DNA from 3 places in the Rhizobium sp. CB3171 genome. Region 1 is predicted to be linked to each of the others. Evidence: riboswitches for the same ligand, from Rfam matches in the RefSeq annotation. Region 1 holds a riboswitch; each other region holds the start of a gene.
The links. Region 1 has a riboswitch for thiamine pyrophosphate ahead of thiC (phosphomethylpyrimidine synthase ThiC). Riboswitches for the same ligand answer to the same signal wherever they lie in the genome.
Positions count from the first base shown of each region.

Region 2: another riboswitch for thiamine pyrophosphate. It lies ahead of thiB (thiamine ABC transporter substrate binding subunit); the one in region 1 lies ahead of thiC (phosphomethylpyrimidine synthase ThiC).
Region 3: another riboswitch for thiamine pyrophosphate. It lies ahead of QA648_RS26005 (hydroxyethylthiazole kinase); the one in region 1 lies ahead of thiC (phosphomethylpyrimidine synthase ThiC).

Region 1 is NZ_CP121653.1:2,149,920-2,159,606, forward strand. Features, by position in the region: gene ugpC (sn-glycerol-3-phosphate ABC transporter ATP-binding protein UgpC) at 1-79, opposite strand, end outside; gene QA648_RS29100 (SDR family oxidoreductase) at 180-956, opposite strand; gene denD (D-erythronate dehydrogenase) at 958-1,941, opposite strand; gene QA648_RS29110 (FadR/GntR family transcriptional regulator) at 1,971-2,723, opposite strand; TPP riboswitch at 2,923-3,055, shown strand; gene thiC (phosphomethylpyrimidine synthase ThiC) at 3,148-4,974, shown strand; gene thiO (glycine oxidase ThiO) at 4,976-5,956, shown strand; gene thiS (sulfur carrier protein ThiS) at 5,947-6,144, shown strand; gene QA648_RS29130 (thiazole synthase) at 6,147-6,920, shown strand; gene QA648_RS29135 (thiamine phosphate synthase) at 6,917-7,546, shown strand; gene QA648_RS29140 (CocE/NonD family hydrolase) at 7,642-8,634, opposite strand; gene QA648_RS29145 (ATP-dependent Clp protease proteolytic subunit) at 8,777-9,448, opposite strand; gene QA648_RS29150 (bifunctional diguanylate cyclase/phosphodiesterase) at 9,687-9,687, shown strand, end outside.
Region 2 is NZ_CP121652.1:3,342,387-3,352,073, forward strand. Features, by position in the region: gene QA648_RS16265 (ABC-F family ATP-binding cassette domain-containing protein) at 1-970, opposite strand, end outside; gene QA648_RS16270 (thiamine diphosphokinase) at 973-1,626, opposite strand; gene QA648_RS16275 (MarR family winged helix-turn-helix transcriptional regulator) at 1,699-2,226, opposite strand; gene QA648_RS16280 (MDR family MFS transporter) at 2,441-3,976, shown strand; TPP riboswitch at 4,047-4,164, shown strand; gene thiB (thiamine ABC transporter substrate binding subunit) at 4,215-5,243, shown strand; gene thiP (thiamine/thiamine pyrophosphate ABC transporter permease ThiP) at 5,251-6,894, shown strand; gene QA648_RS16295 (ATP-binding cassette domain-containing protein) at 6,884-7,612, shown strand; gene QA648_RS16300 (M48 family metalloprotease) at 7,884-9,416, shown strand; gene QA648_RS16305 (RNA polymerase factor sigma-32) at 9,539-9,687, opposite strand, start outside.
Region 3 is NZ_CP121653.1:1,436,253-1,445,939, forward strand. Features, by position in the region: gene QA648_RS25990 (hypothetical protein) at 1-968, opposite strand, end outside; gene QA648_RS25995 (DUF1127 domain-containing protein) at 1,618-1,764, opposite strand; gene QA648_RS26000 (DHA2 family efflux MFS transporter permease subunit) at 2,185-3,663, shown strand; TPP riboswitch at 3,749-3,845, shown strand; partial or broken gene QA648_RS26005 (hydroxyethylthiazole kinase) at 3,898-3,981, shown strand; gene thiD (bifunctional hydroxymethylpyrimidine kinase/phosphomethylpyrimidine kinase) at 4,068-4,868, shown strand; gene QA648_RS26015 (hypothetical protein) at 5,131-5,820, shown strand; gene QA648_RS26020 (hypothetical protein) at 5,813-7,075, shown strand; gene QA648_RS26025 (transporter substrate-binding domain-containing protein) at 7,099-8,226, shown strand; gene QA648_RS26030 (hypothetical protein) at 8,354-8,494, opposite strand; gene QA648_RS26035 (DMT family transporter) at 8,720-9,640, opposite strand.

The DNA of each region.
Region 1 (9,687 bases):
CAATCTCGATATTCACGCCCTTGATAACCGGGAACGCCCCGAATGATTTCCTGACATCGACAAACTCGACACCTGCCATAAAAGTCCCTCCCAGAACTTGTCACTTCCTTGGCCCTGCCGGTCATCTCCTCCTCCGAGACATTCACCGCCAGAACGCCAACCAATTCAATTTCGACGTCCTATCCCCTTCCGACGAGCGGCATCTTTGTCGCCATCACGGTCATGGTCAGGACGTTTGCCTCCAGCGGAAGGCTTGCCATGTAGACGACCGCGCGAGCGACATGCTCGGCGGAAATCGTCGGTTCGGTGGCAATTTCTCCGTTCGCCTGCAGCACACCGGAACTCATCCTCGCGGTCATGTCCGTTGCGGCATTGCCGATATCGATCTGGCCGCAAGCGATATCGAATGGGCGTCCGTCGAGCGCGGTCGATTTCGTAAGGCCGGTGATCGCATGCTTGGTCGCGGTATAGGGGGCGGAATTTGGCCGGGGCGTTGTCGCCGAAATCGACCCGTTGTTGATGATGCGGCCGCCGTGAGGCACCTGCGACTTCATCAGTTTGAAAGCCTGCTGCGTGCAAAGAAACGCGCCGGTGAGGTTGGCCGCGACCACGCCGTTCCACTGGTCGAAGGTGAGCTCTTCGAGCGGTATCGCAGGCGCACCGCTGCCGGCATTGTTGACGAGAAGATCGAGCCGGCCGAATTCGGATTTGATCTTGCCGAAGAGGTCAGCGACCTGTTCAGGAGCCCCGATATCGCAGACAATCGCCCGCATCGTGCCGCCAGTCTCGGCGGCGAGTTCGCTGGCTGCCTTTTCCAGCACATCATGACGGCGCCCGGTGAGGACAACGGTATAACCTTCAGCGCTCAGCGCTTTGGCGATGCTGCGGCCGATGCCGGTACCTCCGCCGGTGACAAGGGCGATCTGGGTTTTTGGTGCGATTGCGGGCTGCGCCATCTCAGATTTTCCCTCCAAGTTCATCATCGATGTGGATCCTTATGATCTCATCGAAATTGGTTTCCGCCCTGAAGCCGAGCGCCGTTGCCCGCCGCGCATCGAAATCCGTCGCCCATCCGGAAACAATCGAGCGGATTGTGGGGTCGATCTCACGGCGGATGAGTTTGACAGCCTTTTCGCCGGCGACGCGGCGCAGAGCCTCGATCTCCTCGCCGACAAGTGCGGACAGCCCGGGCATGGTGAGATTTCGGCGCGGTCCGATCTCGCTGCTGTCGATGCGTGCGGCATGGATGAAGAAGCCGACCGCGGAGCGTGGGCTGGCAAACCAGTGTCGGACATTCTCGTCCACCGGCAGCACGGCTTCCTGATTGACAAGAGGCTCGCGCAGAATGTTCGAGAAGAAGCCGGAGGCGGCCTTGTTGGGCTTGCCGGGGCGGATGCAGATTGTCGGAAGGCGAATGCCGATGCCGTCGAAGATGCCGCGCCTCGAATAATCGGCAAGCAGCAGTTCGCAGATCGCCTTCTGCGTACCGTAGCTCGTCAGGGGGGTCGTGAAGAAATCATCGCCGATCTTCTCCGGAAAGGGTTGGCCGAAAACAGCGATCGACGAGGCAAAGATGACGCGGGGGTTATAGGGCTCCTTCAGCCCCTCGTGCCGGATGGCCTCGAAGAGCGAGCGCGTGCCATCGAGATTGGTGTGGTAGCCCTTATCGAAATCCGCCTCGGCCTCGCCGGATACGATCGCCGCCAGATGAAAGATCATATCCGGCCGCAAGCCGGAAAGCTTGGTGGCACTCGCGGGATCAGAAAGATCGGCCGTCATCGCCGTGGAAACGGATACAAGCGCGGCCGGAACCGGCGGCGGAACAACGTCGACAAGCGTCAACCTGTCGATCCCGCGGCCAAGCACATCTGCCTGCAGACCAATCTTCTCCACCAGCTTGCGGCCGATCATGCCAGCCGCCCCGATAACCATCACATGCATATCAGCCAGATCTCCTCATGCTCAGCGGCTCAAACCGTATTGCCGGTATTGCCGGTCGCCAGCAGAACCTTGGTCGTTTCGTAAATACGCGTCAGATGATGCCGGAACGCGTCGACGACGGCATCGCGGTCATGCCGTGCGAGAGCCTCGTAGATCGATAGATGATCGTCGTAGCTCGCTTCGATAGCGCCCGGCTTGGACATGGCGTTGCGGCGGTAATTCATCATGTAGGTGTATAGGTCAGTGACAAAGTCGGCGAGCAGCGGGTTTCCACCGGCGCGATAGATCGCAACGTGGAATTCGCGGTCGCAAATGAGGAAACGCATCACATCGTCTCCGCCAAGCCGCTGCGCCTCCAGAAGAGCCTGCAACTTTGCCAGCGTCGCATCGTCGATCCGTTCGGCAGCATCCCCGACGACCTTGAGCTCGACATGGAGACGGGCCGCGTGAACCGACTCCAGATCGTAGCTGTCGATTGCGTTGGGAGAGGCGATCGTCACCGTGATGTGGCTGAGGTCGACCTTGCAAATGCGGCTGCGGCTGCCATGCGAAACCGCGATGATACCCTGCGCGGCCAGGGTCTGGATGGCGCCGCGCACCGTTTCGCGGCTGACATGGAGAACGCTTGCCAGTTCGCGCTCGCCCGGCAACTCGTCGCCCGGCCGCAACATGTTGGTTGCTATCAGGACCATCAGCTTCTGAGCGATAACGTCACGCGCCGTCCGGCGGGCGAGACCACGCGCGATATTCGGCACCTCGGTTAAGATCGGACTTTCGTCCATCACACCCTCCGGTCCACTGGTTGGTCCAGCAGATCAGTTTATTAAGAATGGTTGAGCAAATCAGTCAAGCCAATTTCCTCCTGTAACCGCCAATAGGGACATCTTTCATCAGCCAGGCTCGGGACAGAGATATCGCTCGACGTCTGAGCCGCAACGAGAGCGAGCTTGACATCATTAGCAGCGGCCCTTTACGATCACCGACATTCACCAGGGGGGTCCCGGCAAGGGGCTGAGATACTGCTGAACAATACGGCTTTGCCGATTGTGGGCGCAGTGACCCGTTGAACCTGATCCAGTTCATACTGGCGTAGGGACGGTGCAAGCGCTCGAAGGCTTTGGATTCATGCGTGGAATCCGTGCCGGCGTCTTTCCATCATTCCGGCTGATTGACTGGGTCTCCAACTGCAATTTGGAGCCTCAAACCATGACCATTGCCGCAAAGAATCTTACCCCGACCGTCACGACTGGCCCGATGCCGGCATCGCGGAAGATCCATATTTCTGGAGATATCCATAGCGATATCCGCGTACCGATGCGCGAGATCAGCGTCCATCCGACCGCAGGCGAGCCGCCTGTCGTCGTCTATGATTCCTCCGGTCCCTACACGATAGAGGGCGCCGAGATCCGCATCGAGCAGGGCCTGCCCCAACTGCGCCGTGACTGGGTGCTCGCCCGCGGCGATGTCGAATCCTATGTGGGCCGCCATGTCCGCCCCGAGGACAACGGCTTTGTCAGCGGCGAACGGCTCACGCCGGAATTCCCAGGGCGACGCCGGCCGCTACGTGCCAGGGATGGTAAAGCCGTCACCCAGCTCGCCTATGCACGGGCCGGTATCATTACGCCGGAGATGGAGTTCATCGCCATTCGCGAAAACCTCGGCCGCAAGGCCAACGCCGAAGCACTGATTCGCGACGGCGAGAGCTTCGGCGCTCATATTCCGGATCATGTCACACCGGAATTCGTCCGCCAGGAAGTCGCCGCCGGCAGGGCGATCATCCCGGCCAACATCAATCACCCCGAAAGCGAACCGATGATCATCGGCCGGAATTTTCTGGTGAAGATCAACGCCAATATCGGCAACTCCGCCGTCACGTCATCGATGGCGGAGGAAGTCGAGAAGATGGTCTGGGCTGCCCGATGGGGCGCCGATACCGTCATGGACCTTTCGACCGGCCGCAACATCCACAATATCCGAGAATGGATCATCCGCAATTCGCCGCTGCCGATCGGCACGGTGCCGCTGTATCAGGCGCTGGAAAAGGTCGGCGGCATCGCCGAAGACCTCACCTGGGAAATCTATCGCGATACGCTGATCGAGCAGGCCGAACAGGGCGTCGATTATTTCACTATCCATGCCGGCGTACGGCTGCATTACATCCCACTCACCGTCAATCGCGTGACCGGCATCGTCTCGCGCGGCGGCTCGATCATGGCCAAGTGGTGTCTTCACCATCATCGCGAGAGCTTCCTCTACGAACATTTCGAGGAAATCTGCGATATCTGCCGCGCCTATGACGTCTCCTTCTCGCTCGGCGACGGCCTGCGCCCCGGCTCGATCGCCGATGCCAACGACGCGGCGCAATTTGCCGAACTCGAAACGCTCGGCGAGCTAACGAAGATCGCCTGGGCGAAGGATTGCCAGGTGATGATCGAGGGCCCCGGTCACGTGCCGATGCACAAGATCAAGGAAAACATGGACAAGCAGCTCGCCGTTTGTGGCGAGGCGCCTTTCTATACGCTCGGGCCGCTGACGACCGATATCGCGCCGGGCTACGATCATATCACCTCGGGCATCGGCGCTGCCATGATTGGCTGGTTCGGCACGGCCATGCTCTGCTACGTCACCCCGAAGGAACATCTCGGCCTGCCCGATCGCAATGACGTCAAAACAGGTGTCATCACCTACAAGATCGCCGCCCATGCTGCCGACCTTGCCAAGGGGCACCCGGCCGCGCAGGTGCGCGACGATGCATTGTCGCGCGCCCGCTTCGAGTTCCGTTGGGAAGACCAGTTCAACCTGTCGCTCGATCCTGACACCGCCCGCAGCTTCCATGACGAAACCTTGCCAAAGGAAGCCCACAAGGTTGCGCATTTCTGCTCGATGTGCGGCCCGAAATTCTGCTCCATGCGGATTTCGCACGATATCCGCGCCGAAGCGCAGAAGGAGGGGCTGGACGCGATGGCGGCGAAATACCGTGAGGGCGGCGATCTCTATATGCCGATCGACACCCCAGCCCATAAGGCAGACTGACATGCGTGTCCTTGTGAAGGGGGCCGGCGTCGCCGGCCTCACGGTCGCACGCGAATTGCACGCCCGTGGTGCGAAAGTGATCGTTTTCGACCCGCACCCAAACTTCGCTCGCGCTGCTTCCTGGCTCGCCGGCGGCATGCTCGCGCCTTGGTGCGAGCGCGAAAGCGCCGCTGAGACCGTGCTTAAACGCGGCCTCGATGCCGCCGACCGGTGGGAAGCGATTCTGCCGGGCAAGGTCGTCCGCAACGGAACGCTGGTCGTCGCATCGACCCGCGACCATGGAGAGCTGAGGCGATTTGCCAGCCGCACGACCTGCTATCAATGGGTGGAAGAGGACGACATTGCTGCACTCGAACCCACTCTCGCCACTCGCTTCAGACATGGCCTGTTCTTTCAGCGTGAAGCTCATCTGGATCCTCGCCAGGCGCTGCGCGCGTTGAAAGAGCTGTTGTCGGCAGAGGGCGTCGTCTTTACCGACGAAGATGTGAGCGAAGACGATTTCTCCGATATCGTTGATTGCACCGGTGCTGCCCGCATCGGGCAAAGTCGCAATCTGCGCGGCGTGCGTGGCGAAATGCTCTATCTGCATACAGAGGAGGTTACGCTCGCCCGGCCCGTTCGCCTGCTGCATCCGCGCTTTCCCGTGTATATCGTCCCCCGCGGCAAGGGCCTGTTTATGGTCGGCGCGACGATGATCGAGACCGAATTCGACGGCCCGATCACTGCGCGCTCGATGATGGAACTGCTGAACGCAGCCTATGCGCTGCATCCAGCCTTTGCGGATGCCACTATCGTCGAAACCGGCGCCGGCATCCGCCCTGCCCTCCCCGACAATTTTCCGCGAGTAATGCGGGAAGGCAAGGTCACATACCTCAACGGTCTTTATCGCCACGGTTTTCTGCTGGCGCCGACAATGGCGGCAGAAGCCGCCGATCTCGTCTTTTCCGAACGGACGACGCAAAGGAGTTTCCAATGCACCTGATCATTAATGGCGAAGCGCAGACGATCGCCGCCACGACGCTTTCGCAGCTTTTGGCCGCCCTCGACTACGAAGGCGACTGGCTGGCAACCGCCGTCAACGGCGAACTCGTTCATCGCGAGGATCGCGACGGACATATTCTGGTCGACAACGACAGGATCGAGATCCTGACACCCATGCAAGGAGGCTGACCATGCTCGATCTCTACGGAAGCCAAATCGGGTCGCGACTTCTTCTCGGCACCGCGCGCTATCCCTCGCCAGCAGTCCTCGCCGAAGCGGTCAAGCGATCAGGGACCGAGATCGTCACCGTATCGTTGCGCCGCGAAGCGGTCGGCGGTCGCAACGGTGGCGCATTCTTCGACATGATCCGCGCGCTCGACGTTCGCGTTCTTCCCAACACGGCCGGCTGCCATGGCGTATCGGAGGCGGTGCTGACCGCCAAGATGGCCCGCGAAGTGTTTCGAACCAACTGGATCAAGCTGGAGGTGATCGGCAACCACGATACGCTGCAGCCGGATGTCTTTGCACTCGTCGAGGCGGCGCGCATTCTGATCGGTGAGGGTTTCGAGGTCTTTCCCTATACGACGGACGATCTGGTCGTCGCCGAACGTCTGCTCGAAGCCGGATGCCGGGTGCTGATGCCCTGGTGCGCGCCGATTGGTTCTGCGGCAGGACCGCTCAATCTTTCCGCACTTCGATCTCTGCGGGCACATTTTCCCGACGTGCCGTTGATCGTGGACGCCGGTATCGGCCGACCTTCGCATGCTGCTGTTGTCATGGAGCTCGGCTTCGATGCCGTACTGCTGAACACCGCGGTTGCCGGCGCCGGCGACCCTGCCGCAATGGCGGAAGCCTTCGCCAAGGCGATCGACGCCGGCAGGCAGGCGTTCGGTGCCGGTATGCTGGAGCCGCGCGACATGGCAGTGCCTTCGACACCCGTAATCGGAAAGGCGGTTTTCGCATGAAGCTCGATCCATTCTACCTGATCGTTGACAGTGCCGCATGGATCGAAAGGCTGGTGCCACTGGGTGTCAAACTGGTGCAACTGCGCATCAAGGATCGCACTCTGGCCGAGATACGGGCAGACATCCGCCAGGCAAAGGCGGTCTGCGCTGCCCACGCATGCCAGTTGATCATCAATGACTACTGGCAACTTGCCATCGAGGAAGGCTGCGATTTCATCCATCTCGGCCAGGAGGATCTGGCGGTGGCCGATCTTGGCGCCATCCGCGAGGCAGGCTTGAAACTGGGACTTTCGACGCATGACGAGGCGGAGCTGGCGATCGCGCTGGCGGCGCGTCCGGACTATATCGCGCTCGGTCCGATCTACCCCACCATTCTCAAGGCCATGGCCTGGGCGCCGCAGGGTCTCGACCGCATCGGCGAATGGAAGGCGCGCATCGGCAGCATACCGCTGGTGGCGATCGGCGGGCTGACCGTGGAACGCATTGCCGGCGTCTTCGAGAACGGGGCGGACAGTGCTGCGGTGGTCACGGATATCACCTTGAACAAAGCACCCGAAACGAGAACCATGCAGTGGCTGGGGATGACCGACATCTACCGCTCCAATGTCTGCGCGGACCCGATTTAGATACGAAGAGGCGTCTTTGCTGCAGCGGACGCCCCACTTCTGGCCAGAACTGCTTCAAGAGCATCAACGACCAATTCGGCCATCAGATCGGCCGGTTAGTGCTCCAAGTGCCTCCGGAAGAACGCCAACACCGCGGAATTGAACTCCTTGTGAAAGGCCACTCGGTCGAACCCGGGTCTGTCGCCGCATATGTCCGGACGCTTCTTAGCCAAATCCGGCGTGCAGGGCGTAAGGAAGGCAAAATGACCGGCACCTTGTACGATATGGTAGTCGGGCTTGGCCGGCAGATCGCGATCGATAGCCGAAACAAAGTCAAACGACACTTCACCGCCAGTTCTGTCTTCTCCGCTGTGTTCCGACGCCCAAAGTTGAATCGGGGTTTTCACGTTCTCTAAGCCGTCTGGGCCGAACAATGGACCGAAAGCCGGATCGGCAATGACAAGGGCCTTCACGCGAGGGTCATGCGCGAATGATTGTGTCGGCATCTCGTTTTTCTGCAGTTGTGCGCAACTGGGCTTCGGAGAATTCTCCGGGCAGAGCGCAAGAGCCTTTCGAAGATCGGGAGTGCCGCCTGCAACAACCAAGCCTGTATAGCCACCTCTCGAGAAGCCAAAGAACCCTATATTTTCGGGGTCGAGTTTCGAATGATCGGGCCATGCGGTGAGCATGTAGTCGATCAATCGCGTGATGTCGGCCGGACGCTCCGCGAACGGGGCAAGAGTGTCGGCACGGCTCATATCGCCGCCGGCTCCCGCGTCGACTGGATGGTTGAGCGCAACGACAACGAACCCACCATCTGCGAGCATCTCGGCTGTGTCATGGTGGCTGACGAAGGATCCTCCATAGCCATGCGAGATCACGATCAATGGCAGTTTTTCGCCGGACACGGCACAGTTCTCCGTGGCCGGCAGCGTCGTCATGCGAAATTTCACCTCGCCCGCCTCTTCGGCGCAAGGAGACCAGACGGCTGCTTGTAGCATCGGAAGGCCGGGCTCAACCGGCACGCTGATGAAGCGAAGACCGGCAGCCTGGGCGAACGTAGCCATCAAGCAGAACGTGGCCAGGAGCGTGGACTTGAAAAGGCGCATGCATTGCTCCGATCAAGAGATTTGAACTTGCCGTAGACGGCTTCCAGGATGCTGAGAATTCGCCTCTGTTTATGCGGAGCATTGTCTCGCTCAGGTAGCTCCCATACGAACGCCACCCGGCCAAAGAGGCATTTCACCAAGACTACTTGCCGCCGGAGGATTGAACAAAAAACAGCCCATCATGCGGTTGTATGCTCACCTCGCCGATCCGTGTTGCCAGGCCCATATTTAATGCCTCAGGTGCCCTTACAAATCGAAGTTTCGGGCTCAGGAGGTCGGCATATTGCTTGTCGCTGATTGAAAGCCGCCCCTCGAATATTTCCTTCATTCGATCATCATCGATTGCAAGGGCGTTATATCCCTCATTGATTTGATCGGCGGTCAGTTTTTCGCTGCTGAAGGTTTCTTGGCCGGAGTGAAATGCAAAAAGAGATTCTTTATTTGCAATTCTTTCTTTCCCAGCCAGGAATAAAAGAACTGCCGCCGATTCAACATTGGCAATTGCATACGTATTAATTTGAACGTCCATGGAAGACAGTATGTGGTATAGGGCGATGCCCGAAGCGATATTTCCACCCATGGAATTTATCATCAGGTATATTGTACTGTAACCTTTTGATCTCAGATTTATGATTCCGCTCGTAAGATCGAGTGTAGACTTTTCATCAATCGGCTGGGAGAAATACAAATAGGCGGCCGAGCCGCTATTCACATTTTCCTTCTCTTGAGCAAAGACGACGCTGGATTTGAAGGTACCGATCGCTAAGGCAGATAGACCTAAGCAGACATTCCGGCGATTCAACATTACCGACATATCAAACAGCCCTCGAATGGATTAATCACTCCGGTAAGATACGCGGCACTTGCGAGCCTCGGCAACTTCAAGCGAACGACCTTACTTCAAAGTCACGTGATCTCATGCGCTGCAGGATGCCGTCATCACCCGGCAAAAGACCTCGTGTGGAGGGTAAAATTCTTTGCCCTAGCCGGTTTAGTGTTGCTTTAAAGAAACTGTGTCAGGGTACAGGCGTGTCCTCTATACCGGCAACCTGA
Region 2 (9,687 bases), on a different replicon from region 1:
GCGTCGTCTTGCCGGCACCGTTCGGACCGACGAGACCGATACAGTCGCCTCGATGCACCCGAATCGAAAACGGCGCGACGATAACGCGCTCGTCATAGGTCTTGGTGATCTTGTCCGCCTCGATCACCAGCTTGCCGCTTTCCTGCGCGTCGGCAGCCGCTGCCTGCACCGTGCCCTGCGGCCCCTTGTGGCCGCGATGGCGGGCGCGCATGTCCTGCAGCTCGCCGAGGCGGCGCATATTGCGCTTGCGCCGCGCGGTCACGCCGTAGCGCAGCCAATGCTCCTCGCGCTCGATCGCCTTGCCGAGCTTGTGCTGTTCCAGCTCCTCGGCTTCCAGCACCTGGTCGCGCCAGGCTTCGAAAAACGCAAAGCCGCGATCGAGCCGCCGCGACGTGCCGCGATCAAGCCAGACGGTCGCAGTCGAAACCTTTTCCAGGAAACGCCGGTCGTGCGAGATCAGCACCAGGGCGCTGCGGCTCTTCTGTAGCTCGCCTTCCAGCCATTCGATGGTCGGCAGATCCAAATGGTTGGTCGGCTCGTCGAGCAGCAGGATATCCGGTTCCGGCGCAAGAACGCGGGCCAGAGCGGCACGGCGCGCCTCGCCGCCCGAGAGGTTTTTCGGATCCTCCTCGCCGGTCAGGCCAAGATGGGAGAGCAGGTAGGTGACGCGATAAGGGTCGTCGCCCGGTCCGAGCCCGGCTTCGGCATAGGCGGCCACCGTCTTGTAATCGGCAAAGTCCGGCGCCTGTTCGAGATAGCGCACTGTCGACGACGGATGACGGAACACTTCGCCGGACTGCGCCTCGACGAGGCCGGCGGCGATCTTGAGTAGGGTCGACTTGCCGGAGCCATTACGGCCGACAAGGCAGATCTTATCGCCCGGCTCGACCTGCAGCCCGGCGCCGGCCAAGAGTGGCGCGCCGCCGAAGCTCAGAAAGATGTCGTCGAGTTTCAGAATGGGAGGGGCCAAGATCAGACTCCGCTGAGATCATAGGGGCGGGCAAGGACGATCGCCCTGCCGCTGCCGAGCGAAAGGCGCACAGTACCTTCAGCCACATTGGAAATGGTGCGCGACGCGCCGAAGGGCAGATGGAAATCGCGCAGGGGATAGCGGGCGTTGTGAATGAAGAGACCCTTCAAGTCGCTGAAGCCCAGAATGGAAAACAGCGAGCCGGCCGGCAGCGCCAGTTCCAAGTCGCCCGGCAGCAGCGGCACGGCCTCTTCATCGCCCGAGGTCAGCAGCACGTCGAAACCTTTTTCGGCGAGCTGAACGCCATTGAGCAGATGCTGGATCGCATGATCCGAACGTTCCCCACCCATGGCGCCGGCGAGGATCAACCGCTTCGCACCGCGATTGATCGCTTCCGATACGGCAATCTCGCCATCCGTCGCTGCCTTTGCCTCCGGATAGGGCTGCTTGGGCACATCCGGAAATGCACCGTGCAGATCCGCCGGCGTCGAGTCGAAATCGCCGACCCAGAGCTCGGGCGTCGCATTGAGCGCCACGGCATGGCGCATGCCGCCATCTGCCGCAATGAAACGGCTGCCCGCGACCGCCGCGCGCAGCCGGTCCGTCAGGCGAAGCTCGCCGCCAAGAAGGATAGTGAAGGTGGTGGATTGGCTCATGTGCCAAGCCCATAGCGCAAAGACGCGTCCTAAGGGAAGAGCGCTGTTGGCAAGAACGGCGGTGTCAGCCGTTCAGCCGTCTGTTTCCTTGATGCGCGCCTGGAAAACCTGCTCGTAACCGCTGACGAACCGATCGAACAGCAGCGAGAAAGTCTCGATGTCCTCGGTCGACCAGTCGGCAATGATGCTCTCGATGACCGAAAATTTCTGCGCCTGGATTTCGGCGAGCAGCCTTTGGCCCAGCGCGGTCAGCACGACCACGATGCGGCGCGCATCCGCCTGCGAGGCTTTGCGGCGCAGAACGCCGCGGGCGACCATATCAGCGACGATGCGGCTTGCCCGCGATGGATCGATGCGCAGGATGTCGGCGATGGTCCCGACCGTGACTTCGCCGGCCTCTTCCGCGCGCCTTACGGCATCGATAACGTCGAGATGCGAAAGCTCCAGGCCCGGCGCAACGTTCTGGATGGCAAGCCGACCGATCATGCGGCGGCCGGTCATCAGGCGCATGCGGGTCATCACCTGCCCGATGCGCAACCGGTTTTCATCTTCGGGCAGCGGTGAGGCTTCAACTTCTCGTGTGTTCGTCGCTGATGTCATCATTCCAACATATCAGAGACGGATAGGAATTAAAATATGCAAACAGCATTCACTTGCCATTGACAGTTATATGCTGATAGCACATATATTGTTCCGGAACATTCGCTTTCGAAGACCTGTCCGAAAACGCCATGTTCCGCATTCAGGAACCGGGGCGTTCCCATGCGTTCGGTCGAGCGCATAGCGTTTCGGGCAAGCTCGGATTTCTCGTTCCATGGATATGCAGACCACGCCCGCGCCACTCGTGGCGGATCATCGCCGCCGGCTGATTCTCTTCTTTTTCCTGATGACCGCCATGTTCATGGCAACCCTCGACAACCAGATCGTATCGACGGCGTTGCCGACCATCGTCGGAGAATTCGGGCACTTGGAACGCTTCGGCTGGATCGGCTCGGCCTATCTGCTGGCCCTTTCCGCCTCGATGCCCGTTTACGGCAAGCTCGGTGACCTTTTCGGCCGCAAATATGTGATGATGACCGCGATCGCGATCTTCACCGTCGGTTCGGCGGTCTGCGGCCTTGCAATATCGATGAATACGCTGATCGCCGCCCGCGTGCTGCAGGGCCTTGGCGGCGGCGGCATTCTGGTCTCGATCTTCTCCGTCAACGCCGATCTCTTCGAACCGCGGGAACGCGCCCGTTATCAGAGCTATTCCAGCCTGGTGCTGATGGCTTCCGGCGCCATCGGCCCCGTTCTCGGCGGCACGATGAGCGACCTCTTCGGCTGGCGCTCGATCTTCCTCGTCAACCTGCCGATCGGCTTTATCGTTCTGGCCGGCCTCGCCTTCATGCTGCCGTACCGCAAACCCGCCCGCAAGCCGAAGATCGACTATGCCGGCGCGCTCCTCCTTGCGCTGACGACCACCAGCATCGTGCTTGCCGCTGACGGCACGGAGCTCTTCGGCTCATTGCTTTCGCCGCAATGCCTCGGGATCACCGCCTTCGGCGCGCTCTGTGCGCTGGCCTGGGTTTTCGTCGAACGTCGCGCGCCGGAGCCGATCGTGCCGATGACACTGTTCCGCAACCCGACCTTCGGCCTGCTGCTGATCAGCTCGGTCACCAGCGGCGCGGTGGCAATCGGCATGGTCAATTATTTCGCGCTCTTCCTGCAGACGACGACCGGCCTGTCGCCATCCATGGCGGGCCTGCTGTTCATCCTGTTGACCGGCGGCATCGTCTGCGGTTCGCTTTCGGCCGGCCGGCTGATCTCGATGAAGGGCCGCTACAAGCCCTTCGCCATCGCCAGCGCCGCCTGCAGCACCATCGCCTTCGCCACGCTGGCGCATGTTCACGCCGGCACGCCGATCGTCTTCATCGGCGCCCTGATGCTGCTGCATGGCATCGGCATCGGCCTGGCACAACAAGTCCCGGTCATTGGCGTGCAGAATGCCGCAGCCAGCCGCGACGTCGGTGCCGCCACCGGCGCCGTGACGCTCTCGCGCATGGGCGGCGCCTCGATCGCCATTTCCATCTACGGCGCCATCATCGCCGCCAAGCTCGGCAATATCGGCGTTTCCATCCCCGGTGTCGCCAATATCGAGGAACTGACGCCGAAGATGATGGCGGCCCTGCCGGACGCCACGCGCGAAAGCGTTGCCAATACCTATGCGAGCGCCTTCAGCCCACTGTTCATGACGGCCGCCGCCATCTGTTTCCTCGGCCTGCTGACGGCGATCTCATTGAAGAACGTGCAATTGCCCGGCGCCGCCAAGAAGCTCGACAGCCAGGCGGCTGCGCACGCGGCCGAGTAAAACGAACGTACTGCAATCGACAGGGGAATCATTCCCCTTGTCATCGCTTCGTCACAGGAATAAACCTGCCAACGCTCTAACGGGGTGCCTTATGTCTTTCGAAGACATCTGGCTGAGAGGCTTTCACCGGCCAACCCGCGGAACCTGATCCGGCTAACACCGGCGGAGGGATTAGACGCGTGACAAAATCATGGCGCCCTTTTCCCGTTCAAAACGAAACCAACGAGGAGGCGCTGTCATGCCCAACCGATCGCTATTGTCACTGTTTACCGGCTTGGCTCTCGCCGCCGGCGCAACGCTTTTCGCCGCCCCGGGCGCCGAAGCCGCCGACAAGACGCTCACCATCTACACCTATGAAAGCTTCACCGCCGACTGGGGTCCGGGCGCCAAGGTCAAGGCCGCCTTCGAGAAGACCTGCGGCTGCACGGTCAATTACGTCAGCGTCACCGACGGCGTGGCGCTGCTTTCTAGGCTGAAGCTGGAAGGCACGGGCACGAAAGCGGACGTCGTTCTCGGCCTCGACACCAACCTCGTCGACGAGGCCAAGGACACTGGCCTGTTCGACGCCAGTGGCATCGACACATCAGGCCTGAAGGTTCCGGGCGATTTCAAAGACGACGTCTTCGTCCCCTATGACTACGGCCATTTCGCCGTCGTCTACGATACGCAGGTGGTCAAGAATCCGCCAAAGAGCCTGAAGGATCTGGTCGAGGGCGATCCGTCGCAGAAGATCGTCATCGAGGACCCCCGCACCTCGACGCCGGGCCTCGGCCTGCTGCTCTGGGTCAAGTCGGTCTATGGCGACAAGGCGGCCGATGCCTGGACGAAGCTCAAGGGCCGCATCCTGACCGTCACCCCCGGCTGGTCGGAAGCCTATGACCTCTTCACCAAGGGCGAGGCACCGATGGTGCTCTCCTATACGACGTCGCCGGCCTATCATATGGTCGTAGACAAGACCGACCGCTATCAGGCGGCCGCCTTCTCCGAGGGCCACTACATCCAGATCGAAGTTGCCGGCCCGATCAAGTCGTCGGCGAACAAGGAGCTTGCCCGCGACTTCCTGAAGTTCATGGTTTCGCCCGGCTTTCAGGACACCATCCCGACCAATAACTGGATGATGCCGGTCTCGGCGACGTCCGAGCCGCTGCCAGATGCCTTCAGCAAGCTGGTCGTCCCGTCAAAGACCTTCCTGATGAGCCCCGATGTGGTCGAAAAGAACCGCAAGGCCTGGATCGACGAATGGCTGGCCGCCACCAGCACCAATTGATGCCGAGATGCTGCTGACGGCGCCGGAGAAAAGACATGCCATCGCCGGCGGGGCCTTCAGCCTCGCCGGTATCGTGTTTTTCATCGGCCTTGCCATCGTCACCCTGCTTGCCGCCGGCATCGAATCCGCCGACGGCAATCCGCTCACCGATCCCTATCTTCTGCGCGTGCTGCGCTTCACCCTGCTGCAGGCAACGCTGTCCACCCTACTTTCTGTCGCCCTCGCCATTCCGGTCGCCCGCGCGCTGGCGCGGCAGCCTCGCTTTCCCGGCCGGCTCTGGCTCATCCGCCTGATGGCCGTTCCCATGGGCCTGCCGGTGCTGATCGGCGCGCTGGGCCTGCTCGGCATATGGGGGCGTCAGGGCGTTCTCAACCAGCTATTGACGGGGCTCGGCCTGGCGCAGCCGGTCAGCATCTACGGGCTGACGGGCATCCTGCTGGCGCACGTCTTCTTCAACCTGCCGCTCGCCGCCCGCCTGATGCTCGCCGGGCTGGAACGCGTGCCGGCGGAATATTGGCTAATGGCCGGTGGCCTCGGCATGCGCCCCGCCTCCGTCTTTCGTTTCATCGAATGGCCGGTGCTGCGCGGCCTCATTCCCGGCATCGCCGGCCTGATCTTCATGCTCTGTGCCACCAGCTTCACGCTGGTGCTGATCCTCGGTGGCGGCCCGGCCGCGACCACGCTCGAGGTGGCGATCTATCAAGCATTGCGCTTTGATTTCGATCCCGGCCGCGCCGTAGCCCTGTCCCTTCTGCAAATCGTGGTGACCGCCGCCATTCTCGGCGCCATGGCCTTGCTTCCAGCGCCGGACGATCACGGGCTGACGGCAGGCCGCGCCGTGCGGCGCATCGATGGAACAGTGCCCGCCGCCAAACTGGCCGACAGCACGCTGCTCCTGCTCGCCACCCTATTCATCGGCCTGCCGCTCGCCTCGGTGGTCGTCACCGGCCTCAAGGCAGATCTTCTGAGGCTCGTCAGCCAGGCGATCTTCCTGCAGGCGGCCTTGACCAGCCTCACAATCGCGCTTGCCGCCGGCATTTTGGCGGTCCTCATCTCCTTCGCCATCATCCGCGCCCGCGCGGCGATAGCGGCCGAACGCCGGAAAGCGCCGGGCCTGGGCGCCCTCGCCTTCGCCTTGAGCGGCACGTCCTCCCTCGTCTTGCTGGTGCCGCCGATCGTGCTGGCGACCGGATGGTTCCTGGCGCTGAGGCTGTTTGGCGATCCCGCCCGATTTGCGGCGCTTCTGATCGTCGCCATCAACGCCCTGATGGCGCTTCCCTTTGTCATCCGCGTCATCGAACCGGCCCATGCTGTCCATCGTCGCCGCACGGAACGTTTGGCCGCAAGCCTCGGTCTTCAGGGCCTCGCGCGGTTGCGGCTAGTGGACTGGCCCGGCCTGCGCAAGCCGCTTTTTACGGCGCTCTCCTTCGCCATGGCGCTGTCGCTCGGCGATCTCGGCGCCGTCGCTCTCTTCGGCTCCGATAGCCTGGTGACACTGCCTTGGCTGGTCTACAGCAAGCTCGGCAGCTATCGCACCAACGATGCGGACGGACTTGCTTTCATTCTGGGGCTGATATGTCTACTCCTGACTGTCGCCGGCACGGCCGGTCAAGGCAGGCATGAGGACGAAGGCAGGCGGAATGACCGATAATCAGCGCACGGGACAACGGGGCATCACAATGACCGGGGTCGAATTGCGGCTCGGCACCCATGATTTCCGCTTCGATTGCGAACTGCCGCAAGGCCGGATCATCGCTATTACCGGCCCGTCCGGATCGGGCAAATCCACCTTCCTCAATCTGCTCGCCGGCTTCGAGACGCCCGACCGTGGCCGCATCATGCTTGCCGGGCAGGATGTCACTAGGCTGCATCCCTTCGAGCGGCCGGTATCGCTAGTTTTCCAGGATAACAACCTCTTCGCCCATCTCGATCTCTTCACCAATGTCGGGCTTGGCATCAGCCCGTCGCTGAAACTCTCGGTGGACGACCGGCAAAGGATTTCGGGAGCCCTGACACGCGTTGGGCTTGCCGGCTTCGACAGACGCAAGCCCGGCACCCTTTCCGGCGGCGAGCGCCAACGTGCGGCCTTCGCACGGGCGCTGGTGCGCGACAAGCCGATCCTGCTGCTCGACGAGCCCTTCGCCGCGCTCGATCCCGGCCTGCGCTCCGGCATGGCGGAGCTTTTGTCCGAGCTTCACCGCGAAACTGGCAATACGGTGCTGATCGTCTCGCACGACCCGGCTGAAGTTCGCCGTCTTGCCGATCATGCCGTCTTCATCGATGGCGGAACCGTTCCGCTTTCAGCTCCCATCGAGCGTTTTTTGACGCAAGACGGCATTCCGGCACTGACCACATTTTTGCAACATTGAATGCGACGCAGCATTTTGCTGCCGGTTTTGCCTTAATTTCGTCGCGGCGGACGGCTGAAAGTCCTGGCATATGCTTGCCAAAATACAACGCTGCCACATTTAAACGGAGTCTCGCTATGCAACTGCTGCCGAAATCGGCTACAGCAAAGGGCAGAGACCACCCGGACGAACTCAGGTCCGATCGGAGTGGATGCAACCTTTGACGAAACGCGGCGATGATCTGCCTAGTCATGATCAACCGGGTTCGGCGTCCGGCCGGCATGGCAGTAAGATGAGTGGGACACAGGCACTGAAGCAGAGCGACTACGCAGGACGAAGGATCAGCAGGACTGTCGCGGCCCACGCGCGCCGCTTGGCCCCCGTCCTCATTGCCGCGGCGGTGCTCAACGGCTGTCAGTCGGTGCTGGATCAATCCTACCAGCCGAATGTTTCGCCATCGTCCAGCCCGCAGATCGTTTCCGAAGTACAGAAGAACGATCCGCGCGCGCAGATGGGCGCCCGCGAGCATCCGCGCATTCTGGCGAGCTATGGCGGCGAGTATAAGGATGCCAGGACCGAGCGCCTGGTCGCCCGCATCGCCGGCGCACTGACCAGCGTGTCGGAAAATCCGCAGCAATCCTATCGCATCACCATTCTGAATTCGCCGTCGATCAATGCCTTCGCGCTGCCCGGCGGCTATCTCTACGTCACGCGCGGCCTGTTGGCGCTTGCCAACGATGCCTCGGAAGTCGCCGCCGTGCTGTCGCATGAAATGGCGCACGTCACCGCCAATCACGGTATCGAGCGCCAGAAGCGAGAAGAGGCTGAAGTCATCGCCAGCCGCGTTGTCTCCGAAGTTCTGTCGAGCGATCTTGCCGGCAAGCAAGCCCTCGCCCGCGGCAAGCTGCGCCTTGCCGCCTTCTCTCGCCAGCAGGAGCTTCAGGCCGACGAGATCGGCATCCGCACGCTTGGCCAGGCCGGCTACGATCCCTATGCGGCAGCCCGCTTCCTCAATGCGATGGAAGACTACAGCCATTTCATGACGGCTAATTCCGACGCAGACCAGAGCCTCGACTTCTTATCGAGCCATCCGAGCACGCCGCAGCGCATCGATCTTGCCAAGATGCATGCCCGTGAATTCGGCGAGGAAGGTAAGGTCGGCGATGCCGGCCGCGATTATTACCTCAACGGCATCGACGGCCTGCTTTATGGCGACAGCCCGGAAGAAGGCTATGTGCGTGGCCAGACCTTCCTGCACGGCGGTCTCGGCATTCGCTTCGATGTCCCGCCCGATTTCCACATCGACAACAAGGTCGAGGCGGTCATGGCGACCGGCCCCGGCGATATCGCCGTCCGCTTCGACGGCGTAGCGGACAATCAGAATCAGAACCTGACGAATTATATTTCCAGCGGCTGGGTCACCGGTCTCGATCCCTCGACCATCCGGGCCATCACCGTCAACGGCATGGAGGCGGCCACCGCGCGCGCCTCGGCCGATCGCTGGGATTTCGACGTCACCGTCATCCGCGACCGCTCGCAAATCTTCCGCTTCCTGACGGCCGTGCCAAAAGGCAACACGACCGCCTTGCAGCAGACGGCCGACGTGCTTCGCTCAAGCTTCCGGCACATGACGCCGGAGGAAGCCTCATCACTGAAGCCGCTGCGCGTGCGCGTCGTGACGGTCAAGGCAGGCGATAATATCACCACGCTCGCCGCCCGCATGATGGGCACCGACCGCAAACTCGATCTCTTCAAACTGATCAACGCCCTGCCAACGGGCGCAAACGTCGCGCCCGGCGACAGGGTCAAGATTATTTCCGAATAATTGGATCGCGCATCTTCGCCCCAGCACGAAAAGGCCGCGCACAGCGCGGCTTGAGGGCGTTATCGAGAAAAGCTGCCTTTTTGCTGGCACCTGATCCTTCCCCCATGGGGAGAAGGTTTTTATCAAGCGTAACTCGCCATACGCGGATCGGCGTCGACCAGAGCGCTGCGGAGTTTTTCCATGGCGCGGCTTTCGATCTGACGTACGCGTTCCTTGGAAATGCCGAGATCAGCGCCCAGCTCCTCCAGCGTCGCACCATCCTCCACCAGGC
Region 3 (9,687 bases), 710 kb from region 1:
CGAGGCGGACACAGCAGCGCCCCGCTGAAAATCGGACCGGCCAGGAATTTGGAGCCGGTGACGGCCACAAGGAAATCATGGGCCAGATAGGCACGGATCGTTGCCCCGGAGACGCGAAACTGGCAGGCATCGATCATGATATCGAGCATAGCGCCGAAGCGCGCTTTCAGGCGAAAGACCGTTTCGAGGCCTGGCGCCAGCAGGCTGGTCTTGGAAACATCCGTGACGACCAAAAGGCATCTGAGTTCTGCCGCGCGGGCAAGCTCGATCAACCCCCTCAATTCCAATTCTATCTCTTCTTCGCTCCGCAACGTGCCATCCGGATTGCGCACCGCGACCGTCGTATTTCGCGTGGCATGTCCCGGGCTTAGTTCCTCACCCTTGGCGACGGGCCTATTGCTGCTGACGCGGCTCATGAAGTGACGCCCGGCTGCGGCAGTCATCACCCCGCTCCCGGTCTCGTTGCCCATCAGCGTGATGGTCATCAAGGTCCGATCGTCCTGGCGCGCCAGCAGCTCCGCAGCGAAAAGATGGATATCGGTGCCTGACGTCGCCATGACGGCATCCACCCGCGAAGGCCCTGAGCCTTGATCGAGGCCAAGCAGATGCAGCAGTTTCGTCCGCATCCGCGCGATATCCCGCGCGTAGATGTCGGTCGCAGCCCGCGTTTCCATCTCCCGCAAAAGATCAGCATAATAAGCGCCGACCGCCGCGAAAGCCGGTGCGGAAATGGTCGATGCCGTCGAGGAGCCGAAGGCCAGATCCTGCGGCCGGGGCGATGGCCCGTAACCATACATGTTGAGACCGGTTGCAGCGTCGCACTCCAATCTCTCGTCCCCACCGGAAATCAGGCAGGTGAGAAGCGCATCCTTGTCCTTGCCGGACGGCTTTAACGGCGCGCCTGCGGTCTCAGCCATTTTGCCGTTCGGGGCAAGGCCGGGGGCGTAGTCGTCAAAGGTCTTCAGCATGCGGAAACATTCCTCTCACAGTCCTGAGATCGAAACGCGTCAAGCGCCGCGATCTGCACGAGGCCCGCAGGATGATTTCGGGCACGGAACATTAGGACAAATAAGATGGAGCGAAGCTGACTTGCCGATGGGACGCAGATGGCGGCACCAACGATTGCTCGATATTTTCCGCACGAATGGGTCATCCGGCAAGCGCAGGCGCGGCCCCTCTACGGCGAAAAGCTCATTGAGCCTCATGACAACATCGAGAATCGATCAACTCTCCCTGCTGTTGCCGAAGCTCCAAACGAAAAAGCCTGCCGCGGGAGGAGGTGCGGCAGGCTTTCGAAAAGAACCGAACAGTAGCTGGGAGGAGGAGTGCTACTGTTCCCGCAGACGACCTTGGGAGGAGGATAAGGGCGCCTACATCACGAAGGGATGCGGGAGGAGGTGCATCGCTTCGATAACCAAGATCATATCGCAGATTTGCTCAGTTCATAGGCATTTCTTTGCAGGGCAGGCATGCGTTATGCGAAAAGCGGGATGCTCCATTAGCATCGACTTACATTGAAAATGCGGGAAACCGCCGACAGCGTGCGCAAAACAAAAGCGCCCGCTCGGGAGGAAGCAGGCGCTGACGAAAAGTCGAAGTTATGGCGTTTATGAGCCGTTAGCGAGCAACCGCGCCACGAGCGATGTTGCGGATGTCGCCGCGGCCGATACCGAGGTCATCCAGTTCGCGCGTGGACATACGGCCCAGTTCGGCGACCGTTTGACGATACTTCCGCCAGTTGTTGAAAGAGCGTGCTACGTTCATGATGATCCCCTTTCTTCGGGCATTCGAAGCCGAGCTGCCGTCCGTGGCGCTCCCCTTTGCTTCGATGAGAGGTATATAATACGGCACCCTCGGTTATTGCAGCGCCAAGGCTTCACTGCACCCATGCAAGTAGCGCATGGGTCTGAAGGCGGCCCATTCTGTCACTTCAAATTCTCTCTCCGGACCAGGCCAACCGAAACATCTTTAGGGTTGACCTTTGTCAGCCCATTAGCATTCTTGCCGGTGAGCAACCGGCAAGAATTGCAGGCGCGCGTTGCTCAGACAATCAATGGCGCAAAAATAATTCGCTGCACGTGTCGTAATCTCACGCGGCCGTTCGTCATAATCGGGAAAGCGCCAAGCGGTTCACCGTTCCAGGCAATTCGATTGCCCTTCTGAATTCAAACTCAAGGCAGCACCATGACGACCGAAAGCCAGACTTTTGCCGATGTGGAACAGGATATTCCCACCGTGGAAGACCATAGTGCCCGCAACAAACTCGTTATAGCCCTGCTGCTGGTGTCGGCTTTTGTCGTCATTCTCAACGAAACCATCATGGGTGTTGCGCTCCCCCATCTGATGGCGGATCTCGATATCACCGCGAGTGCCGCTCAGTGGTTGACCACGGCCTTCATGCTGACCATGGCCGTCGTCATCCCGATCACCGGATACCTGCTGCAACGGCTCAACACCCGGCCAGTATTCATTCTCGCCATGTCGCTCTTCAGCGCCGGTACGCTGATCTCGGCGCTGGCGCCGGGTTTCGCGGCGCTTGTTCTCGGGCGGATCGTGCAAGCCTCGGGCACGGCGATCATGATGCCACTGCTGATGACGACAGTGATGACCTTGGTGCCGCCGGACTCCCGCGGCAGGACCATGGGTAATATCTCGGTCGTCATTTCCGTGGCGCCGGCCATCGGGCCCACCATTTCCGGCCTCATCCTTTCGGCGCTCGAATGGCGCTGGCTGTTCCTCCTGGTCTTGCCGATCGCGTTGGGCGCATTGACGCTTGGCGCCTTGCGGATGAAGAACGTGACGGTTCCAACCACCGCGCCGATCGATATCTTTTCGATCATCCTCTCAGCCATCGGTTTCGGCGGTTTCGTCTACGGCCTCAGCGGGCTCGGCGACGCAGCACTTCGCGCGCCGGTGGTGTCGCCATGGATTCCGCTCCTGACCGGCGCTGTCGTCATCGCGGTTTTCGTACTGCGTCAGTTGCATTTGCAGAAACAGGATAGAGCGCTGCTCGATCTGCGCACCTTGACCACAAAAACCTTCACGATCGCTGCTGCCATGATGGCCATTCTGATGATGTCGATGTTCGGCGTCTTCATCTTGCTGCCCATCTATCTGCAAAACGTGCTGGGATTGTCGACGCTGCAAACCGGACTGCTGTTGCTGCCCGGCGGGCTGATCATGGGCCTTTGCGCGCCGACCGTCGGGCGCCTGTTCGACAAACATGGTCCTGCGCCGTTGATCATTCCGGGAGCCATCATGCTCAGCATGGTGATGGGCGGACTGGTTTTCATTCAGCAGGATACGCCGTTTTGGATGCTGCTGATCGCCCATATCGTGCTCAGCATCGGTCTTGCGCTGATGTTCACGCCGCTATTCACCGTCAGCCTGGGATCGCTACCGCCAAACCTCTATTCGCATGGCAGCGCCATGCTCGGTGCGACCCAGCAAGTCGCCGGAGCCGCCGGCACCGCGCTGTTTGTCGCGATCATGACGCTCCGGTCCACCAGCCTCTCCGCCAGCGGCGCCAGTATCCTTACGGCAACGACCGGCGGCATTAAGGCGGCATTTCTCTGTGGGGCGATCATCTCGCTGGGAGCGATCGCGGCGGCCTTGTTCATCAGAAAGCCAAAACACGGGCCGGAGGCGGGCCACCACCACTAGAGACATTCAACGCTGCGGAAGCTCGGTCATCTCGATACTGCGATTTGCTGGTGACAGGGCGGTCTTTCTCTGCGAAAAAGACGGTGATGAGAGACAGGGGCGCCCGTCGCGTGATGGGCTGAGAAGCACCCTTTGAACCTGAACCAGATAATGCTGGCGGAGGGAGTCGCTCGGGGTCTCGGCGTGCTCTTGTCGTTGTCCCCTTCGCGTCTCGCCCCGCCCGAAAGGGGCGATATGCAAGATAAAACCACTCCCGGCGCGCTGCTGACGGCCATGCGGACAAACCCTCCACTGGTGCAATGCATCACCAACTTGGTCGCGACGGCGTTTGCCGAAACGGAGGTCGGCGAATTCGCCGCAATCTCCGGTGCGTTGTCTACCGGCTGGATCAGAAAGGCACGCCCATGATCCGAAACGTCCTCTCCATCGCCGGCTCCGACCCCTCCGGCGGCGCCGGCATTCAAGCCGACCTGAAGACATTTTCGGCACGCGGCATCTACGGCATGGCGGCGCTGACCGCGTTGACGGCCCAGAACACGCAAGGCGTTTCCGGCGTTCACCCCGTTCCTCCGCAGTTCGTCGCCGATCAGATCAAGGCGATCTTTGCCGATATACGCGTCGATGCCGTCAAGATCGGCATGATTGCCAATGCGGCAATCGCCGAAGCCGTTGCCGATGCGCTCGCTCCCCATCGAGGCGTGCCGATCGTGCTGGACCCCGTCATGATCGCCAAGGGCGGTGCAGCGCTGCTTGCCGCGGATGCCGTCGACGTCCTGACCAACCAGCTTCTTCCCCTGGCCACGCTGCTGACGCCCAATCTGCCGGAAGCGGCGGCGCTTCTGCACGAACCCGTTGCCGAAAATCGCGAGACGATGGCGCGGCAGGCAGAAAGCTTAGCAAAGCTCGGCCCGCTGGCCGTTCTGGTCAAGGGCGGGCATCTTGCCGGCAATGAAAGCCCTGATGTTCTCGCAAGCCCGGAGGGGCTGACCTGGTTCGAAGCCGGTCGCATGCCAACCAAGAATACGCATGGAACCGGCTGCACGCTGTCCAGCGCCTTGGCGGCGGAGATTGCAAAGGGTTCGACACTGACGGAAGCTGTTGCCACCGCCAAGCATTATCTTGCGGGCGCGGTTGCGGCGGCCCAAACGCTCACCGTCGGCACCGGTCATGGGCCGGTCCAGCACTTCTACGAGCTTTGGCCATAAAGCTGAACGGCGACATATGTCGACTAACAGGCGAACATACGTCCTTTGCCACGCAGTTGACGCAAGTTTTAAGTGCGATATAATTAAAAATCACCACCATTAAAAGAGTGAACACATGATCAAGTTCTTATTGATGATGAGTGTCCTCGCTTTTGGAATTGCTGGTTTTGTCGTCGTTGACGAGAACCGAGCAATGGCCGCTGGTCCCTGCAATTCATCAGCTCAAAACTGCCCCTGAGAGATAGACCTCGGACGCCTGGCGATGAACGATTTGATCTACGCGGGCGCCATTGCAGCCGGAGCGGTGACGCTGCTGATCGAGGCATTTCGGAATTTCAACTCGCAAACCGGCGACCATCCATTCTCGCTGCACCCGATTCTCAAAGAAGTCGAGGTCAGGAACCTCTGCACGACCGGCGAGATTATCGCCGGTTTCACCTTCTATGCTGCCTTATACCTTATCGTCTACGCCGTGGTCTTGGGGTCGGCAGAGGTGTATGACCTGTTATTGAGCGCGAGCAAGGCCAGAAGCGAAATCGGTGCAACCGACAACGTCCTGTTGCCCGCAAGTGACCCGTCGGTACTGTCTGCGACGAGCTACGGCAAACCCATCTTCGTTTCTGCCCTCTTAATTTCATTCCTGTCGATTGGCGCTGTCAAACCCATCGAAGCGACGATGAGAAGTCTTGCTCATCGGATGGCCGGCATCCCCCGGGGCGTCTACAGGGTCATAGAGAGTCTACGCAGCGTGGACTATGAGGAGTTCCTAAGAGATCAACCGGGATTGTTGGTCACAAGTTTTCGCGACGCGACTGAATCAATCAAGAGTAGTATCGGTTTAAGCAGGAAAATAGCGGAGATTGAGTCATCGTTGGCCACGATTGACTATCTCTCGGTCGCTACAAACGCGAATAATCGAATGCTGTACTTCCCGCTTATATCAAATGTCTGAGCTGGAAGCACTGTCGAACAAACTCGATGGGCAGCTCACCGCCTTGCATGACCTCATAGCTGCTTTACAAAAGAAGCTTCAATCCGGCGGCGAAGACGGAGCCGCAAAGCCCGATATACATGAAATATGGGACGCGCTTTCGAATCTCCAGCGCGAAGCGGCGATCGCGCGATCGAATACGATGGCAGTGTTCGCCGTCTTATTTGTGCGCAATAACCGGTCTGTCTTCAGCCAAAGCGGCTTGCTCCGCAGGCGCCCTCCGAAACTCGGTCAGAAGTCTCAAAGGAAAGAAGAAACAAGACCTCTGAGCCCGATGGAAAAAACCATAAAGCGAATCCAGGAAAAATATAACGCCGAACAAAACTCGTTCGCGATCAGCATGATGGTTGGCTTGGTCCTTGGCGCGATCGCGACTTTTCTCATTTACAACCAGTGGCGTGACTGGAAAGTGCAAAGTGATTCGGGCGTGTATAGCGAACAAACACGCGTCTTAGAGAACGAAATTGCTAATCAAGTGAGAGCAAACAACAATGCAGGCGCGAACAATGATAAATTAAATACTAAGGATACCATCGCCCAACCTGTTTGTTCCCCAACTGACGCCGATTGCAAGACGAAGGAAGCCATTCGCCGATATAATCTTACGCAACGGCCCATTTTCATCGAAACGACAGCCTGGGATACTCTTCATTCGGGACTTCTGGTTCTCTTGAGCGTTTTCTTTGTGCTCGTCGCGCGCGAGGTGCGCATCGAGCAACAATCATGGCGAACGGACTGGAAATTCTATCAATTTCCGTTCCTAACGCTGCTTGGCATGTCCTTGCTGTCGGGGCTTATCGCAGTTTTTGCGTCGGCTGCGGTCAACTTTGCTAAGTTGGCATGGGCCGTAAATTTTCATCTGACACAAACGCAAATCATCTTTTTATTCGAACAATCGGGAGAATTTTTTGCCCTTCATTTTGGGGCCGGGTTGATCCTCTCATTCGCGGCCCTCGTTATTATGGATAAGCACAGACATCTCAGTGTTTTTTGGACAGTATTAATCAGTATTATTTTCTCTGCAGTATATGCGGGATATATGTGGCTTGCGATTTTCCTGACCTATGGATCTGCACTTCCCTCAGCACCAAAAGCCGCTTTGTTCTCTCAACAAACGAGAGACACGTTTATTTTTTGCTTCGTTCCATTTCTATTTCTTCTGACATTTGCCGTTATGCTTGAGATTACGGAGGCTGGAGACGACGACGCGAAATAGAAACTGAACTAAGGGGGCGATCAATGAATACTGCACTGCTCAGTTCGCTTTTTGCGTGTTTTGCCTTTATTGCGGGAGGGGTCGCGGAAGCCGAGCCTCCCCAGCAACCGCCAGTCACGACATGCAACGAGAAGACGCAGCTTTGCATCGGGGTCCGAAGCGATGCCCGGCCATTTTCTTATAGGTCGAGCCTGCCCGGCGAGAAGGCATCCGATGCGGCACGCGGTCCGTTGGAGCGAGCCGGTTATACGGGCTACATGGTGCGAATATGTGATGCCGCCCTCGCCGAGATGATACTGGACGCAAAGCCAGGCGAATTGACCTTCAATGACATCGGCATCTACGACATTGACGAGGCGCGTGAAAAAGAAGCTTCAGCAGGTGCGGCCACCGTTGCAGGCAAAGACGCCACCACGAACAACACTATTTCCCCGATAAACGATTCGCGTTTCCTCGACCTTGGCGTGAAGTTTGACATACTCTGCGATCCGGCAACGATCACCAATGAACGGCGCAACGGCTTCATGGTTTCTGCGCCGCTCTTTTTGACCGGGATAAGCTACATTACACGCAAGGGGGAGGATCCGCCGGATAAAATCTGTTCCTACCCCAAAAAGCCATTAATCGGTCTTGTAGGTGGGACGACAGCCCAGAATGAGGGAATCAACGCGCTTCTGATTGCGCATGAGCTTCCCAAATTCGAAGACGCGCTAATCGATTACTTGCGCGGCGATCCGCTGAATCCGGATTCAAAGCCTTTGTGCGGGGAAGGTACTGAAAATAGGGTCAAGTCCTACAGCGGCTATACGGCCGCGGCAAACGCATTCTGCCATGACGATTTTCATTATTTCGTGGGTGATCTCGAAATCATTACCGAAAACGTCAAGATGATCCCGGGATGCGCATATGACAACGGCACGAGGACTTATACTAACGATCGCTACGCAGTCTTCGGGAAGGCTCGGCCCGAGAATGACGACAGCGGTACCGCGCGTCAGTTGCTGGTCGCCAGTTTTTTTGAGTTTCTTTCACAAAAGGTCGTCTTCAACCCCTCCATCCTCGACAAGGCTTTCGGTGATACGTTCCAAGGCGCAACTCCCAGCCACAAGCTCGACGTATTTTACTGGAGTGTCCGCGGGGAGCGCGAATAAGACGCTCGTCACCACGACAAGATCCCTATCGCCAGTGGGATGACTCGTGTGAGGTCCAAGTCATTATCAATATCGGTCGATCCGGAGGAAAACGTCCGGCTCTACGTCCGCATTTCACTGGTGCGCTTTATTGCTTCAATTCTCGCTCGAACGCTTCGATCTGCCGGAGCACCCATGGATCATCGGCGGAATAGTGAACGGTCTCCTGCTCCGCCCGCTTCCGGCGTCGCTCCGAGAGCCAGTCAATCAAAGCGAGAAGCAGCCGCATGCGAGTTATCCGTGCCGTTCAGGGACTTGAGAGGCCCGGCCGCCTGCCTCGTGAGCTGTCAGCAGCCGAGCCTCAATCAACCGCAAGGCGTTGCGGCGATTGTTTATTTGCCTTCCGCTAAATGAATGTTAGCTGAACAAATATACAGCTTATAAGAGAATATTTATATTCGTCATGGAGATCGCTGAGGTCATATTGCTCCTCTCGGTCCTTCCAGGTCTGGTCTTACGGGCATCTTGTTCTAGGCTCTGGGCTGCGCCGGCTCTTCTTGAGATCGATGAACGTGTGCCAGAGGACGGTGGCAAGAATGATGGCGCCGCCGACGAAGGTGGCAAGCGGCGGTTTTTCGGAAAAAAACAGCCAGACCCAGAATGGCGTGAGCACAATCTCCATCGTCCCGATAAGAGCGGCGTCCGCGGGCGGCATGCGCTTCGCGCCGGCGAGAAACAGGACGAGCGCAAAGGAGAAATTGGTTGCTCCAAAGGCGGCAAGCACCAGCCAGTTGTGCAGATCGAGCGAACCGACCGAGCTGAACGGCGCAAAGATGACGAGTGTCAGGAAGGCACCGATGATAGTCGGCGGCAGGCTCGGTACACTGCGGTCGATGCGCGGAATGATGATGACCAGGGCGAATGAGGCCGTCATCCCGAGCGCTAGGAGATCGCCGAGACCGGTGCCGCCGCCGATCGAGGAGGCAACGATGATCGCCACGCCGAGCAGGCAGACGCCGCCTGCAATCAGCGTTCTCCGCGGCACCCGCTCCTTCAAGATCGCCCAGCCGAGGAAGGCGGCGATGAAGGGCGCCGTGGCATAGATCATGGTCACATTCGCGACTGTGGTCATATAAAGCGCGCCGATGAAGCAGGCCTGGCTGAAGGTTTGGCAGGCGATCATCGCAAGCCCCGACGGGTGAAAGACCGAGCTCCATTGGCGACGCGAGAATCCGCCTTCAAGAAAGAAGCTCGGGATCAGCAGGAACAATCCGCCGAACAGGGACCGCCAGGCGATCGCCGTCCAGATATCCGTCGTCAGCAGCCGCGCATAGACGCCGCTGGCGCTCCAAGCGAGCGTTGCCGCAACGACGAGGGCGACGCCCTTTTCGTACTCATTGGCAGAGAATGATCTGGCGGGGGCCTGAATGGTCATGTGCGGTATCTCGGAAGCGAAGCACCTGAACGGATCGCCCCTGTGTG